4 regions of the Mycobacterium europaeum genome follow, and region 4 is predicted to be linked to each of the others. Evidence: predicted binding sites of a transcription regulator. Region 4 holds the regulator's gene; each other region holds the start of a gene.

Region 1 (3,252 bases), 160 kb from region 4:
GGGATTGAGGTCGACGGTGCCGATCTCGACGGCGAGGTACATTGTTCTCTCCTTTGTGGTGGTGGGCCGTCACTTGGTTCCGCCGGGGCCACCGGGCGTGCCCCCGGCGCCGCCCGAGGGGGAGCCGGGGGTGAAGCCGGGACCGAGGAAGATGAAGGCGCCGTGGCTGTATCCGGCGTTCAGGCCCTCCAGGCGGATGCTGCACGGGCGGTTGCCGTCGGGGCCGATGATCACGATGTTGTTGCTGTAGCGCAGGTACTCGTTGTTGCCGTTGGCGGCCCGGGCCTGGGGGGCCTGGTATTCGGCGAGCGTGTCGGCCACGTCGTCGGGGGAGCCGCTGCATTCGTAGCGCGTCCCGTCCGCGTCGTGGGCGTACTCGTGATAGTGGCCGGCGATGTAGGAGCCGATGTTCTTCTGCAGCAAGATGATTCCGGGCACCAGGCAGGCGACGGCGGCCACCGCGAGCGCGCCGGCGATCACCAACAGGCGGTTGCGGCTCACGGGCGCCATCGGCTCGCCGTGTGGACCACCATGCCGCCGTCGCCGGCCGGATACAGGTGCCAGGTCTGCCAACGCCACCCGGCGCCGTCGGCCCGCGCGGCCAACGCGGTCAGCGCGGCGTCGTCGCCGGGGAAAGAGCCGCCGAGCCAACCCTTTTCGCGCGCGCACCGGTCACGAAGGTCGCCCGCAATGCGGCGGAAGGCGGGCTCGCCGTACGTGTCGGTGCGGGACCGCAGAGAGTAGCCGGCGGCGGCCGTGCGCTCCGGCAAATCCACGCCGTGACCGCGGGCCGTGCAGGACACCTCCTCGGAGAACCGGCCCGCGGCGTGCTCGACCGTGACGACGTGCGAGGCGCCCAGGACCCCGAGCAGCAGCGAGCCGCCGGCGGGGTGGGCCAGCAGGCAGGTCGCCAGCGGCGGCGGCGCGGGCGCGTTGAGCGCGAGCCCGAGGTTTTCTCCGGAAACGTCCGAAGGCGCTACGGCGAGCTGGTGAAGCGGCACCGACGCGCTCCTAGGGGGACGGGGAGGGCGGGGGCGCGGGATACACCGTCAGCTCGCCGGTCAGCACCGGCTTGCCGGTCGACACCTCCCAGGGCGTGCCCGGCGCCCACCGCTCGAACGAGAGCAGCGCGGACTCGTCGGAGTTGGCGCAGTCGACGAACTCCATCTCGCCGCCCGCCGGCAGGCCCGTCGTGCCCTCGGTGGTGAACGAGGCGCGACCCCGCTCGGACTCGTGAAACGTCACCCCGTCGACGACCAGCTGGTCGCCCGGCTGCAGGCTGAGGTCCTTGCGGCTGACCCACATCGCCAGCTCGAGGCGCCCGTCGTCCTCCTCGACGCTGAACCAGATCGGCTGGTCGCCACCCTCGAGGAGGTGTTCCCACCACACGAACGGCCCCTCGCGGTACGTCACCGAGCCGCGCACGACGTAGTCGACGCCGCCATAGCTGACGATGGCGCCGGGGCCGAGTTGCCGGGGCCCGAACTGCGGCATCGCGTTGAACGAGAGGGGATCCTGGCGTCCGGGCGGGGGGCCCGCTTGCCTGGGCCGCCGCAAAGCGATGATCAGCACCACGATGGACGCGATGAACAGCACGATCGCGATCATGACCAGGAGTGATCCCACGCGAACCCTTCCGTTGCCGCCTTGCTTGAGCGAACGTGGGGTAAAGCTAACAGCTTTCTGGTGGGTTCGGCGTTTTTAACCTCGCGGCCCGGGAATGGGCGGCGCCGCCGCGTGTCCTGCGCGGAGCCGTCGGTCCCGGCCGCTAGGGTATCGAACAGCTGTTCTAGAGGTGGGAGCGGGCAATGCGGGTGATGGGCGTCGACCCGGGGCTGACCCGATGCGGGCTGTCGGTCGTGGAAACCGGGCGCGGGCGCAGCGTGGTCGCGTTGGACGTCGACGTGGTGCGAACCGCGTCGGACGCGCCGCTGGCCAAGAGGCTGCTGGCGATCAGCGATGCCGTCGAGCATTGGCTGGCCACCCATCAACCGGACGTCGTGGCCATCGAGCGGGTGTTCTCCCAGCTGAACGTGTCCACGGTGATGGGCACCGCGCAGGCCGGCGGGGTCGTCGCGCTGGCGGCGGCCAAGCGCGGCGTCGACGTGCACTTCCACACCCCCAGTGAGGTCAAGGCCGCCGTCACCGGCAACGGCGCCGCGGACAAGGCCCAGGTCACCGCGATGGTCACCAAAATCCTCGCGTTGCAGGCCAAGCCGACACCGGCCGACGCCGCCGACGCGCTGGCCCTGGCGATCTGTCATTGCTGGCGGGCGCCGATGATGGCCCGGATGGCCGCGGCCGAAGCGCTGGCCGCCCGGCAGCGGGACGCCTACCTGGCCCGGCTGAAGGCCGCCCGATGATCGCCTCGGTGCGCGGCGAGGTGCTCGAGGTGGCGCTCGATCACGCGGTGATCGAGGCCGCCGGCGTCGGCTACCGGGTGAACGCGACGCCGTCGACGCTGGCGACCTTGCGCACGGGCGCCGAGGCCCGGTTGATCACCGCGATGGTGGTGCGCGAGGACTCGATGACGCTGTACGGGTTCACCGACTCCGAGACCCGCGACCTGTTCCTGACGCTGCTGACGGTGTCGGGGGTCGGGCCCCGGCTGGCGATGGCGACGCTGGCGGTGCACGACGCCGCGGCGCTGCGGCAGGTGCTGCACGACAGCGATGTCGTCGCCCTGACCCGGGTTCCCGGCATCGGCAAACGCGGCGCCGAACGCATGGTGCTCGAGCTGCGGGACAAGGTCGGCGCCGCCGCGGCGGGCGCACCGGGCGGCGCGTCGATGGCCAACGGGCACGCGGTGCGGGGGCCGGTGGTGGAGGCCCTGGTCGGTCTGGGCTTCGCGGTCAAACAGGCCGAAGAGGCCACCGACAAGGTGCTGGCCGCCGACCGGGACGCGACGACGTCCGGCGCCCTGCGCGCCGCCCTGTCGCTGCTGGGTAAGGCCAAATGAGCGACTACGACGAGGACTACGCGGATCGCGAGCTGTCCCCGGCGCTGTCCGTCGGGGAGGGCGACGTCGACGTCAGCCTCCGGCCGCGTTCGCTGCAGGAATTCATCGGCCAGCCGCGGGTGCGCGAACAGCTCCAGCTGGTGATCGAGGGGGCCAAGAATCGCGGCGGCACCCCGGATCACATCCTGCTGTCGGGCCCGCCCGGCCTGGGCAAGACGTCGCTGGCCATGATCATCGCCGCCGAGCTCGGGTCGTCGTTGCGGGTGACGTCCGGTCCGGCGCTGGAACGCGCC
Region 2 (3,252 bases), 770 kb from region 4:
GAGGAGAAAACCGCGGTGGCCATGTCGATCTCACGCAGCCGCCCGTCCAGCGCGGGCCCGGGCGCGTCGAACAGCACCGCGTCGTGGCGACGCGGGTCGATGACGACCGGGCCCGACTGTGACATGACCCAACCCTCTCACGAGGCCCGGTCCGGCCGGGAGTGGGTCAGTGCCGCGCTTGGCCCGGGAAAGGCGGGCGCGGCCCCGGTGCGCGACGGGCGGCGGCGCGGGGCGACCGCTTGCGGCGACGATCGCCGAACAGCAGGACCGAGTCCTGGCTGAGCGCGATGAGGCGTGCCATGCCCAGCTCGATGCCGGCGGCCAATTCCTTGGCACCGAACGCGGCGCGGGGCTCGGCCGTGATGCCGAACACGAGCTCGTCGCCGTAGCTGAGCACCGCGACCCCGGTGCTCAGCGCAACGGCGGTCGGCGGGATGGGCAGCACGCGCTCCATCGTCTGCCCCATGAGCCGCAGTGGGTGCCGCGGCCCGGGGGCGTTGGTGGCCAACGACACGACGGGGCGCCGCGGCAGTAGCGACAGCAATTGGATCACGCCGTCCCGCACCATCTTTGGCAGGGAATCGAGCGCCGAGTCGACGATGCCGCCGGATCGCGGGCCGGCTTCGCCGGCGACCCAGCGGGCCTGCACGGCGCGCAGCCGCCGCACCGGGTCGTCGTGTTCGACGGGCAGGTACGGTGACCGGACCGGCGTCGGCACCAGGGCGCGCAGCGAGTCCGCCCGCGGCTCCTCGCCGCGGCCGAGCAGCACCGTCCGGAACCCCTCGGTGGTGGCGGCCAGGGCGACGTCGTTGACGCTGGCGCCGAACCTGCGGCAGGCGCGGTCGACGTCGGCGATCGGGACGCGCACCGTGGCGTAGCGCCGCGGGACGGCGGTCCGGTCGTGCGTCCGCAGCCCGGGCCAGACCGCACCGAGGAGGGCGCCGGTCGCGGCCCAGGACGCCCGCCACAGCGCGTCGGGCCAGCCCGGTCGTGGCCCCGCGTCCGACGGAACCCGTTCGGCGGCAAAGACGTTGGTGAATGCGGTACTGTCGGCGTCGTCGCACAGCCGGGTGAGCAGGTAGGCGGGCGAGTTGCCGTCCAGCAGGCGGTGATGGGTCTTCATCAGGATCGCCCAGCGGTTGCCCTTCAGGCCCTCGAGCACCCAGCATTCCCACGGCGGCCGGTCCGGGCGCAGCGGTTGCTCGAGGGCGCGGGCGATGGCCCCGGCCAGCTCGGCTTCGTCACCGGGCCGGGGGACCGCCACCCGGCGCACGTGCCGGGCGAGGTCGAAACCCGGGCAGTCGACCCATTCGTGGCGCGTCGGGTGCGGCCGCAGTACCTGCGTGCAGCGCGGCATCGACGGAATGCGTTCGGCCAGAAGGTGTTCGAGGCGGCGGTAATCGGGTGCGCCGCCATCGACGATGGCCACCGCGCCGATGGCCAGGCCGGCGTGCTGGTCGGGATCCTGAGCTTTCAGGAGTGCCGTATCCAGTGCCCTCACCTGCGCCATGCTCGCCCCCGCCGGAAAACCTCGCCCTGTGTTACCAGTGTCTGCCCGGCCCGGTGTCCGCGGTAGGCACGCGGCGTTAAGACCTCGTTTAGGAGTTGAAGATCGGTTTAACAGCGGTTGGACAGGACCGTAGGCGATTCGAACACATATTCGATAGACTGCGGGGCGTGGGTTGGTTCAACGGCCCGTCGAGCTGGGCGGAAATGGAGCGGGTGCTCAACGGCAAGCCGCGCCACGCCGGCGTGCCGGTGACGCCGGGTGAGGACGCCCCGCTGTCGCCCAAGCGCGGAACGTACCGGCCGCCGGACGGCGCCCGGGCGGCCGGCTCGTCCGTTCCATACGCCGAACTGCACGCGCATTCGGCATTCAGCTTTCTCGACGGGGCCAGCACACCGGAGGAGCTGGTGGAGGAGGCCGCCCGGCTGGGGCTGCGCGCCCTGGCGCTGACCGACCACGACGGCCTGTACGGCGCGGTGCGGTTCGCCGAAGCGGCCGCCGAGCTCGAGCTGCGCACCGTGTTCGGCGCGGAACTGTCCTTGGGTCCCGGGGCGCGCACCGAGACGCCCGACCCGCCCGGCCCGCACCTGCTGGTGCTGGCCCGCGGTCCGGAAGGCTACCGGCGGCTGTCGCGGCAGCTGGCCGCCGCGCACCTGGCCGGCGGGGAGAAGGGCAAGCCGCGCTATGACCTCGACGCGCTGACCGAGGCCGCCGGCGGGCACTGGCACATCCTGACCGGATGCCGCAAAGGCCATGTCCGCCGGGCGCTTTCCGACGGCGGCCCGGACGCGGCGCAGCGGGCGCTGGCCGACCTGGTGGACCGGTTCGGCGCCGGGCGGGTCAGCATCGAGCTGACCCACCATGGTCAACCGCTCGACGACGAACGCAACGCCGCGCTGGCCGGGATCGCGCCGCGCTTCGGCGTCGGCGTCGTCGCCACCACCGGGGCGCACTTCGCGGGCCCGTCGCGGCGCCGGCTGGCCATGGCGATGGGCGCCATCCGGGCGCGGCAGTCCCTGGACGCCGCCGCCGGCTGGCTGGCCCCGCTGGGCGGCTCGCACCTGCGGTCCGGCGAGGAGATGGCCCGGCTGTTCGCTTGGCGCCCCGACGCGGTGAGCGCCGCCGCCGAGCTCGGCGAGCAGTGCGCGTTCGGGCTGGCGTTGATCGCCCCGCAGCTGCCGCCCTTCGACGTGCCCGCCGGGCACACCGAGGACAGCTGGCTGCGGCAGCTGACCATGACGGGGGCGCGGGAGCGCTACGGGCTCCCCGATGCCGCGCCGCGCGCGTACGCCCAGATCGAGCGCGAGCTGAAAGTCATTGCCCAGCTGACGTTTCCCGGATATTTCCTGGTGGTGCACGACATCGCCCGGTTCTGCCGGGAGAACGGCATCCTGTGCCAGGGCAGGGGATCGGCGGCCAACTCCGCGGTCTGTTACGCCCTGGGCGTCACCGCGGTGGATCCGGTGGCCAACGAACTGCTGTTCGAGCGCTTCCTGTCGCCCGCCCGCGACGGGCCGCCCGACATCGACATGGACATCGAGTCCGACCAACGTGAAAAGGTCATCCAGTACGTCTACGACCGCTACGGCCGCGATTATGCCGCCCAGGTCGCCAACGTCATCACCTACCGGGGCCGGATCGCGGTGCGCGACATGGCCCGCGCCCTGGGCTTCTCGCAGGGGCAGCAGGACGCCTGGAGCAAGCAGCTCGGCCACTGGAACGGCCTGGCCGACTCCGCTGACGTC
Region 3 (3,252 bases), 640 kb from region 4:
ACGAGTGCGCGCCTTCGGGCACCAGCATCGGGATGACGACCTCGGGTGCGTCGTAGAGGATCTGGCCGCGCGCCACCCGGCGTTGCACCGAGTCGGCCGGCCTGCCGTCGCCGGCGAGGTCGGCGCGCCACTTGTCTTTCATCCGGTCCAGCAGCCGGGTGCGGACGCCAGGTGTTTGCAGCCAGACGAACCGGACCGGTCGCGTGTGGTGCGGGGCCGGCGCGGTGAGGGCCTCGGCGACGGCGGCTTCGATCAGCTCCGGCGCCACCGGCTCGGCGGTGAACCGGCGCACCGATCGGCGCAGCAACTGCGCCTGGCGGCGCCCCATGTCGAGGGCCTCGGCGGTGCCGAGCCAGAACAGGTCTTCCTCGCCGGGCCGCAGCAGTTGCCGCGCCGTCGAGCCGTCGTCGGACACGGCAAGGCCGCGCACCACCGCGACCGGCATCGCGGTCAATTTGCCCTTCACCAGATCGGCCGCCGCCGCGACCTCGTCGGCGACCGCGATCTCGGTGACCACCAGTTCGTTGCCGTGGCGGTCGACGGTCCCCGAATAGCCGTGCAGCACAGCCATACCGGCCGACCCGACCGCCGCGTCGATCTGGCCGTTGCGCCAGGCGCGGCCCATCGTGTCGGTGATGACCACCGCGACGTCGACACCGAGCCGGTCGGCCAGGCCGGCGCGCAGGGCCGCGGCGCTGCCGTCGGGGTCGACCGGCAGCAGCGCGAGTTCGTCGCGGCCCACGTTGGATCCGTCCACGCCCGCGGCGGCCTGGATCAGACCGATCCGGTTCTCGGTGATCAGGGTCCGGCCCTTGCGCGCCAGCACCCGCACCGCCTCCTCCTCGACGAGCTTGCGCCGGAGCTGGTCCCGCTCCTCGGCGTCCCGCGGCGCCGGCACCAGCCGGCCCTCGCACTTGGACACCACCTTGCTGGTCACCACCACGACGTCGCCGTCGCGCAGCCAGGGTGCGGCCGCGGCCAGCACCGCGCTCAGGTCGTCGCCGGGGCGGAACTCGGGAAGCCCGACGACGGGCAGGATCTCGACCGCCGCGCCGGTGCCGTGCTCAGTCACGGGCTCACACCCGCGAGGTCGAGCCCGGCGCGGACCATCTCGGCCGTCGCCTTGGGGTCGGTCATCAGCAGCGGCACGGCGCGCACCGCCACGCCGTCGATGTCTGCGTGGTCGCCCTCGTGCACCAGCCAGCAGTCCAGGATCCCGGTGCCGCCGCGCGACCCGTAATGCCGGCCGACCGCCTCCGCGGTGGAGTCCACCCCGATCACCGACAGGCACGCATCGGCCATGCCTCGCAAGGGTTTTCCGCCGATGATCGGGGAGTAGCCGACGACCGGAGCGGCCGCCGAGCGCAACGCCGCGCGGATGCCGGGCACGGCCAGGATGGCGCCGACGCTCACCACCGGGTTGGACGGCGCCAGCAGGATGACGTCGGCGTCGGCGATGGCCGCGACAGCTTCACTTGTGGCGGTGGCCTTTTCGGCGCCGATGAAGGCGAAGCTGTGCGTGGGCACGCCGGCCCGATAGCGGACCCACCACTCCTGGAAGTGGATCGCGCGCCGGGTGCCGTCGTCCGGATCGGTGATCACCACGTGCGTCTCGCAGCGGTCGTCACTGGCCGGCAGCAACCGGGCACCGGGTTGCCAGCGATCACACAGCGCGGTGGTGATCTGCGACAGCGGGTAGCCGGCGTTGAGCATCTGGGTGCGCACCAGGTGGGTGGCGATATCCCGGTCGCCGAGGCCGAACCAGTCCGGCTGCACGCCGTAGCGCGCCAATTCCTCTTTGGCGTGCCAGGTTTCGTCGCGGTGACCCCACCCGCGCTCGGGGTCTACGCCTCCACCTAAGGTGTACATGCAGGTGTCCAAGTCCGGGCAGACCCGCAGTCCATGAATCCAGGCGTCGTCGCCGATGTTGACGATTGCATTAAGTTCGTGGTTGTCGGCTCCCGCGTCTGGGTGCTGTTGCGTTGCGAACTGACCCAGCCCGAGCAACTGTTGAATCCCCAGCAGGAAGCGGGCGCCGCCAACCCCACCGACCAGAACGGTGACCTTCACGTGCACGACAGTACTGCCCGACGACCGTGTGATGGCCGCCCCGTTACGCGGCCCTTAAGCGTAGTCGCGGACAGTGTGATCGACACGCCGAATGCGCAAAACAACGGAAACGCCGTAATTCGGTCACGAGATGGTATGGAAATGCGCCGTAATGCTTGACCCGGCAGATCAACCCGTGTCTAATCACAACAGTGTCATTTCCCGGTTGGCCGGCCGGTTCCGGTGTCGCAGACCGAGATTCGATCACTTGTTCGAATTGTCTGTACACATCAGAAAAGTGGGAACCACTCACTCTCTCAATCGATCTGAGGAGGCGGACGACCGTATGTCTTACGAACATCTTCGAGGAGTCATGGCGAGCACGCCGCACACCCCTATCGGCTCGGCGCCGGTCCGACCCGTTCGGCCGCACCTGACCGTGGTTCCTGATGCGCCAGTCGCATTCGAGCCCGAGCCGTTGCCGGCGCCAGTTGCGGACCAATGGCAGGACCGGGCGCTGTGCGCCCAGACCGACCCCGAGGCCTTCTTCCCGGAGAAGGGCGGGTCCACCCGCGAGGCCAAGAAGATCTGCCTGGGGTGCGAGGTACGTCATGAGTGCCTGGAGTACGCCCTGGAGCACGACGAGCGCTTCGGCATCTGGGGCGGCCTCTCCGAACGGGAGCGTCGTCGCCTCAAGCGCGGCATCATCTAAGGCGCCGAAGGCGCCGACGCGCCAGGGTTATTCGTCGTCGATCGTCGGGTCGATGACCGACGGCTCGACATCGAGGTAGATGGCCACCTGGGCCACCAGTATCTCGTGCAGCAAATCACCGAGTTCGACGGTGTCTTTGGCCCGTCGCTCAATAGGCTTGCGGAACAGGACAATTCGCGCCCGCGTGGCGTTGCCGCGGACGTCGACGCCGGCCGGGATCAGCCGCGCCAGCGGGATCGGCCCGTCAGCGACGACCTCCGGCGGCCACTGCACGCTGTCGGGATCCTTGGCCGCGATGCGGGGGATCTCATCGACCGCCACGTCGAGCTCGGCGAGGCGGGCCTGCCAGTGCCGCTCGATGGGCTCGTAGGCCTCCAGCACCGCCATGTCGAACCGCTCGGCCCGGCTGCGCCACCCGGGCACCGTCGGCGGCAGCAGCGGGCCGCGCACGTCGCGGCCCCGCCGGCTGGACCGGTGGGAAGCGAATCGGC
Region 4 (3,252 bases):
GTGCCGATCGGCGACGAGACATACAACGGCGAGGTGTCCGCCCAGAAGTTCAGCGGCGGCCAGGTTTCGTGGAACAGGCAGACGAAGCAGTTCACCACCGAGCCGCCGGCCTTGGCCGACCAGTTGAAGGGCCTGCAGGTGGCGATCGACCCCACCGCGGCCATCAACATGGCCTGGCGCGCGGCCGGCGGCCCCAACGGCCCCCTGGGCGTCAAGAAGGGCGCGCAGTATCCGGTCGGCGGCGAGGGCATCGTCCAGGATTTCGCCAACGGGAAGGTGTACTTCACCCCCGCCACCGGCGCGAACGCCGTCGAAACCAACATCCTGGCCAAGTACGAGTCGCTCGGCGGACCGGCGGGCAGCGACCTGGGCTTCCCCACCACCAATGAGTCCGACGGCGGCATCCCGTCCAGCCGCGTCGTCACGTTCTCCGGCGCCGACAAGCCGGTGATCTTCTGGACCTCGGAGCACGGCGCGTTCGTGGTCCGCGGGGCGATGAAGGCCGCGTGGGACAAGCTCCGCGGACCGACCGGCAAGCTGGGCGCGCCGGTCGGCGACCAGGCCGTCGACGGCGACGTCGTCTCCCAGCAGTTCGCCGGCGGCAAGATCTCGTGGAACCGGGCGAAGAACACGTTCAGCACGGATCCGGCCAACCTCGCGCCGTTGCTCTCCGGCCTGCAGGTGTCGGGGCAGAATCAGCCGAGCAGCTCGGCGATGCCCACCCATGCCAAGAAGTTCACCTGGCAGTCGTGGTGGTTGTTGGCCGTCGTTCCGGTGCTGGCGCTGATCGTGCTGGCGGGGCTGCTGGCCTTCCGGTGGCGCCGGCGTCGCGCCGCCGACGACGCCGGCTACGAGCCCAGCCGCGATTTCGATCTCGGCTACGACACCGCGGGCGACCAGCCCTGGGGACACGACGACGTGACCACCGAGCATTTCGCCCGCCAGGAGGCGGCCCCGGATGCCGGGGCGGCCGGACGGGTGAGCTGGCGGCGGGGCGGCGCGGAGGAGGGTTCGTTCGACCTCGAGCAGGAGGACCCCGACGCGGTCGACACCGACTCGTTCTCCGCCGTCTCGCCGGCGGACCTCTCCGAGGCCGGCTATCCCGCAGCCGAAGCCGAGGCCGGCCACCCCGAAGCCGGCTTTGCCGAACCCGAATACGCCGAAGCCGAGTACGGCGAAACCGAATACGCGGAATCCGATTACGCCGAAACGGATTACGCCGAAGCCGGATACGCCGACGACGAGCCCGAGCCCGCCTACGACGACACCGACCGCGCCGACGGCGAGTACGCGGAGGCCGAATACCTCGATGTCGCCGTTCCCCACACGCCTCCCGACGCCGGGTTCGACGAAGGTGCTCCCGCCCCCGAGCCCGAGCATCCGGACGTCGCGGCACCGCACGTCCCGGCGGACGTGTTCGAGGCCGAGGCAGCCGCCCCGGAGGCCATCGCGCCCGAGGTCGCGGCCGCCGGCACGTCCGAGCAGCGCGGCGGCGGGCGGCACGCGGCCGCCGACGACGAGGACAGCGGCGTGGCGACCGGCCCGGGCGGGCGCCCCACCATCCACCTACCCCTCGACGACCCCTACCAGGCGCCCGACGGATACCCGATCAAGGCGAGCGCCCGCTCCGGGCTGTACTACACGCCGGGCAGCGAGCTCTACCACGACACGCTCGCCGAAATCTGGTTGTCCAGTGAGGAAGTGGCGCAGGCCAACGGCTTCGTCAAGGCGGACTGAGCCGGCCGGCGGCCGCGACGGCGCTAGACCTTGCGGATCACCGTGACGACCTTGCCGAGCACGGTCGCATCGTTGCCGGGAATGGGATCGAACGCCGGGTTGTGCGGCATCAGCCATACCTGACCACCCGCGCGCTTGAAGGTCTTCACGGTGGCTTCCCCGTCGAGCATGGCGGCGACGATGTCGCCGTTGTCGGCGACGTTCTGCTGTCGCACGACCACCCAGTCGCCGTCGCAGATCGCCGCCTCGATCATCGAGTCGCCGACGACCTTGAGCAGGAACAGCGTGCCCTCGCCGACCAGCTCGCGCGGCAGCGGGAAGACGTCCTCGACGGCTTCCTCGGCGAGGATGGGGCCACCGGCCGCGATGCGCCCGAGGACCGGAACGAACGTCGGCTCCGGCAGCGCGTCCGAGCCGGCGACTTCGGTGGTCGCTGCCGCCACGTTGTCATCGGCGCCGCGGACGTCGACCGCCCGGGGGCGGTTCGGGTCGCGACGCAGGTATCCCTTGCGTTCCAGTGTGCGCAGCTGATGCGCCACCGACGACGTCGACGTCAGACCGACGGCGTCACCGATCTCCCGGATGCTCGGCGGATAGCCACGGCTGGTGACCGACGCGCGAATGACGTTCAAGATGGTCCGTTGGCGTTCGGTCAGCGATGAATCGACGGCGTGCAGCCGACTGTCCGCGCCGGCCGATGAGGTGTCGTTGCTGTCGCTCATGGCACTGAATGTAACCCCAGCGCGCCCAAGAATCAAACATGTGTTCGACTAGCGTGTCGCCACCGCTCCGCCGCGCGCGAAAAACACGCCGAAGTCATAAATCACAAAGGTGTAACTCTTCGGCGGATCGGGTATTTCAGCCGCATGTCAGCGCTAGCGCCCGCGAACTTGTCGGTGGGGTGGTCTAGCGTTCGGCTCGTGCGACACGCTTCGCTCACATGTTCGGTGTTCGAACACACGAGCGATACAGTCGAACAGCTGAGCGAATTTAGTTGACCGGAGGAACGCAGATGACAATCATCCACACGCTGGCGCCGCGTACCGGCAGCCCACGGCGTCCGGTCAACGGACCGGTCCAGGGCCTTCGTTACGGCCGGGACGGGCTGGATCGTCTGCGCCGCCCCGGCCCGTCGCGGCCGGCGGGCGCGCCCGTGCGCTACCGCGGCACCGGCGTCGCGATGTCGGGCGCGCCGCACCGCAGGCGGCCCGTCACGGTGGCGACCACGATCTGGCTGGCGCTGGCCGCCGGCGCGATCACCCTGTGGCTGGGCCTGGTCGGCAACGTCGGCCAGGTGCTCAACGGCGACTCCGGCAGCTCGGCTGCGCACTTACCGGACCGGTTGGCCGTCGTACGCGTCGAGGCGGGCGAGTCGCTGCAAGACGTCGCTCACCGGGTGGCTCCGGACGCTCCGGCCCGGCAGGTCGCCGACCGCATTCGTGAACTCAACGACATGAACTCGCCGAATGTGGTGGCGGGCCAGACGCTGATCGCCCCCGTCGGCTGACACCCGGG

What was found. Region 4 encodes LexA, which represses DNA repair genes until DNA is damaged. Its sites were predicted from a motif close to CGAACANNTGTTCG; they were not measured.
Region 1: the regulator LexA is predicted to act here: its motif matches at 1,778-1,791, upstream of ruvC (crossover junction endodeoxyribonuclease RuvC).
Region 2: the regulator LexA is predicted to act here: its motif matches at 1,650-1,663, upstream of U8D42_RS16980 (error-prone DNA polymerase).
Region 3: the regulator LexA is predicted to act here: its motif matches at 2,311-2,324, upstream of cofD (2-phospho-L-lactate transferase).

Annotation. Positions count from the first base shown of each region.
Region 1 is NZ_CP157315.1:2,782,389-2,785,640, reverse strand. Features, by position in the region: gene U8D42_RS12280 (DUF350 domain-containing protein) at 1-42, opposite strand, end outside; gene U8D42_RS12275 (DUF4247 domain-containing protein) at 70-501, opposite strand; gene U8D42_RS12270 (DUF2617 family protein) at 498-1,001, opposite strand; gene U8D42_RS12265 (DUF4178 domain-containing protein) at 1,012-1,626, opposite strand; gene ruvC (crossover junction endodeoxyribonuclease RuvC) at 1,809-2,363, shown strand; gene ruvA (Holliday junction branch migration protein RuvA) at 2,360-2,959, shown strand; gene ruvB (Holliday junction branch migration DNA helicase RuvB) at 2,956-3,252, shown strand, end outside.
Region 2 is NZ_CP157315.1:3,721,006-3,724,257, reverse strand. Features, by position in the region: gene otsB (trehalose-phosphatase) at 1-125, opposite strand, end outside; gene U8D42_RS16985 (wax ester/triacylglycerol synthase domain-containing protein) at 167-1,510, opposite strand; gene U8D42_RS16980 (error-prone DNA polymerase) at 1,678-3,252, shown strand, end outside.
Region 3 is NZ_CP157315.1:3,587,135-3,590,386, reverse strand. Features, by position in the region: gene U8D42_RS16385 (coenzyme F420-0:L-glutamate ligase) at 1-1,072, opposite strand, end outside; gene cofD (2-phospho-L-lactate transferase) at 1,069-2,070, opposite strand; gene U8D42_RS16375 (WhiB family transcriptional regulator) at 2,423-2,761, shown strand; gene U8D42_RS16370 (metallopeptidase family protein) at 2,789-3,211, opposite strand.
Region 4 is NZ_CP157315.1:2,947,145-2,950,396, reverse strand. Features, by position in the region: gene U8D42_RS13175 (LGFP repeat-containing protein) at 1-1,737, shown strand, start outside; gene lexA (transcriptional repressor LexA) at 1,761-2,459, opposite strand; gene U8D42_RS13165 (LysM peptidoglycan-binding domain-containing protein) at 2,750-3,244, shown strand.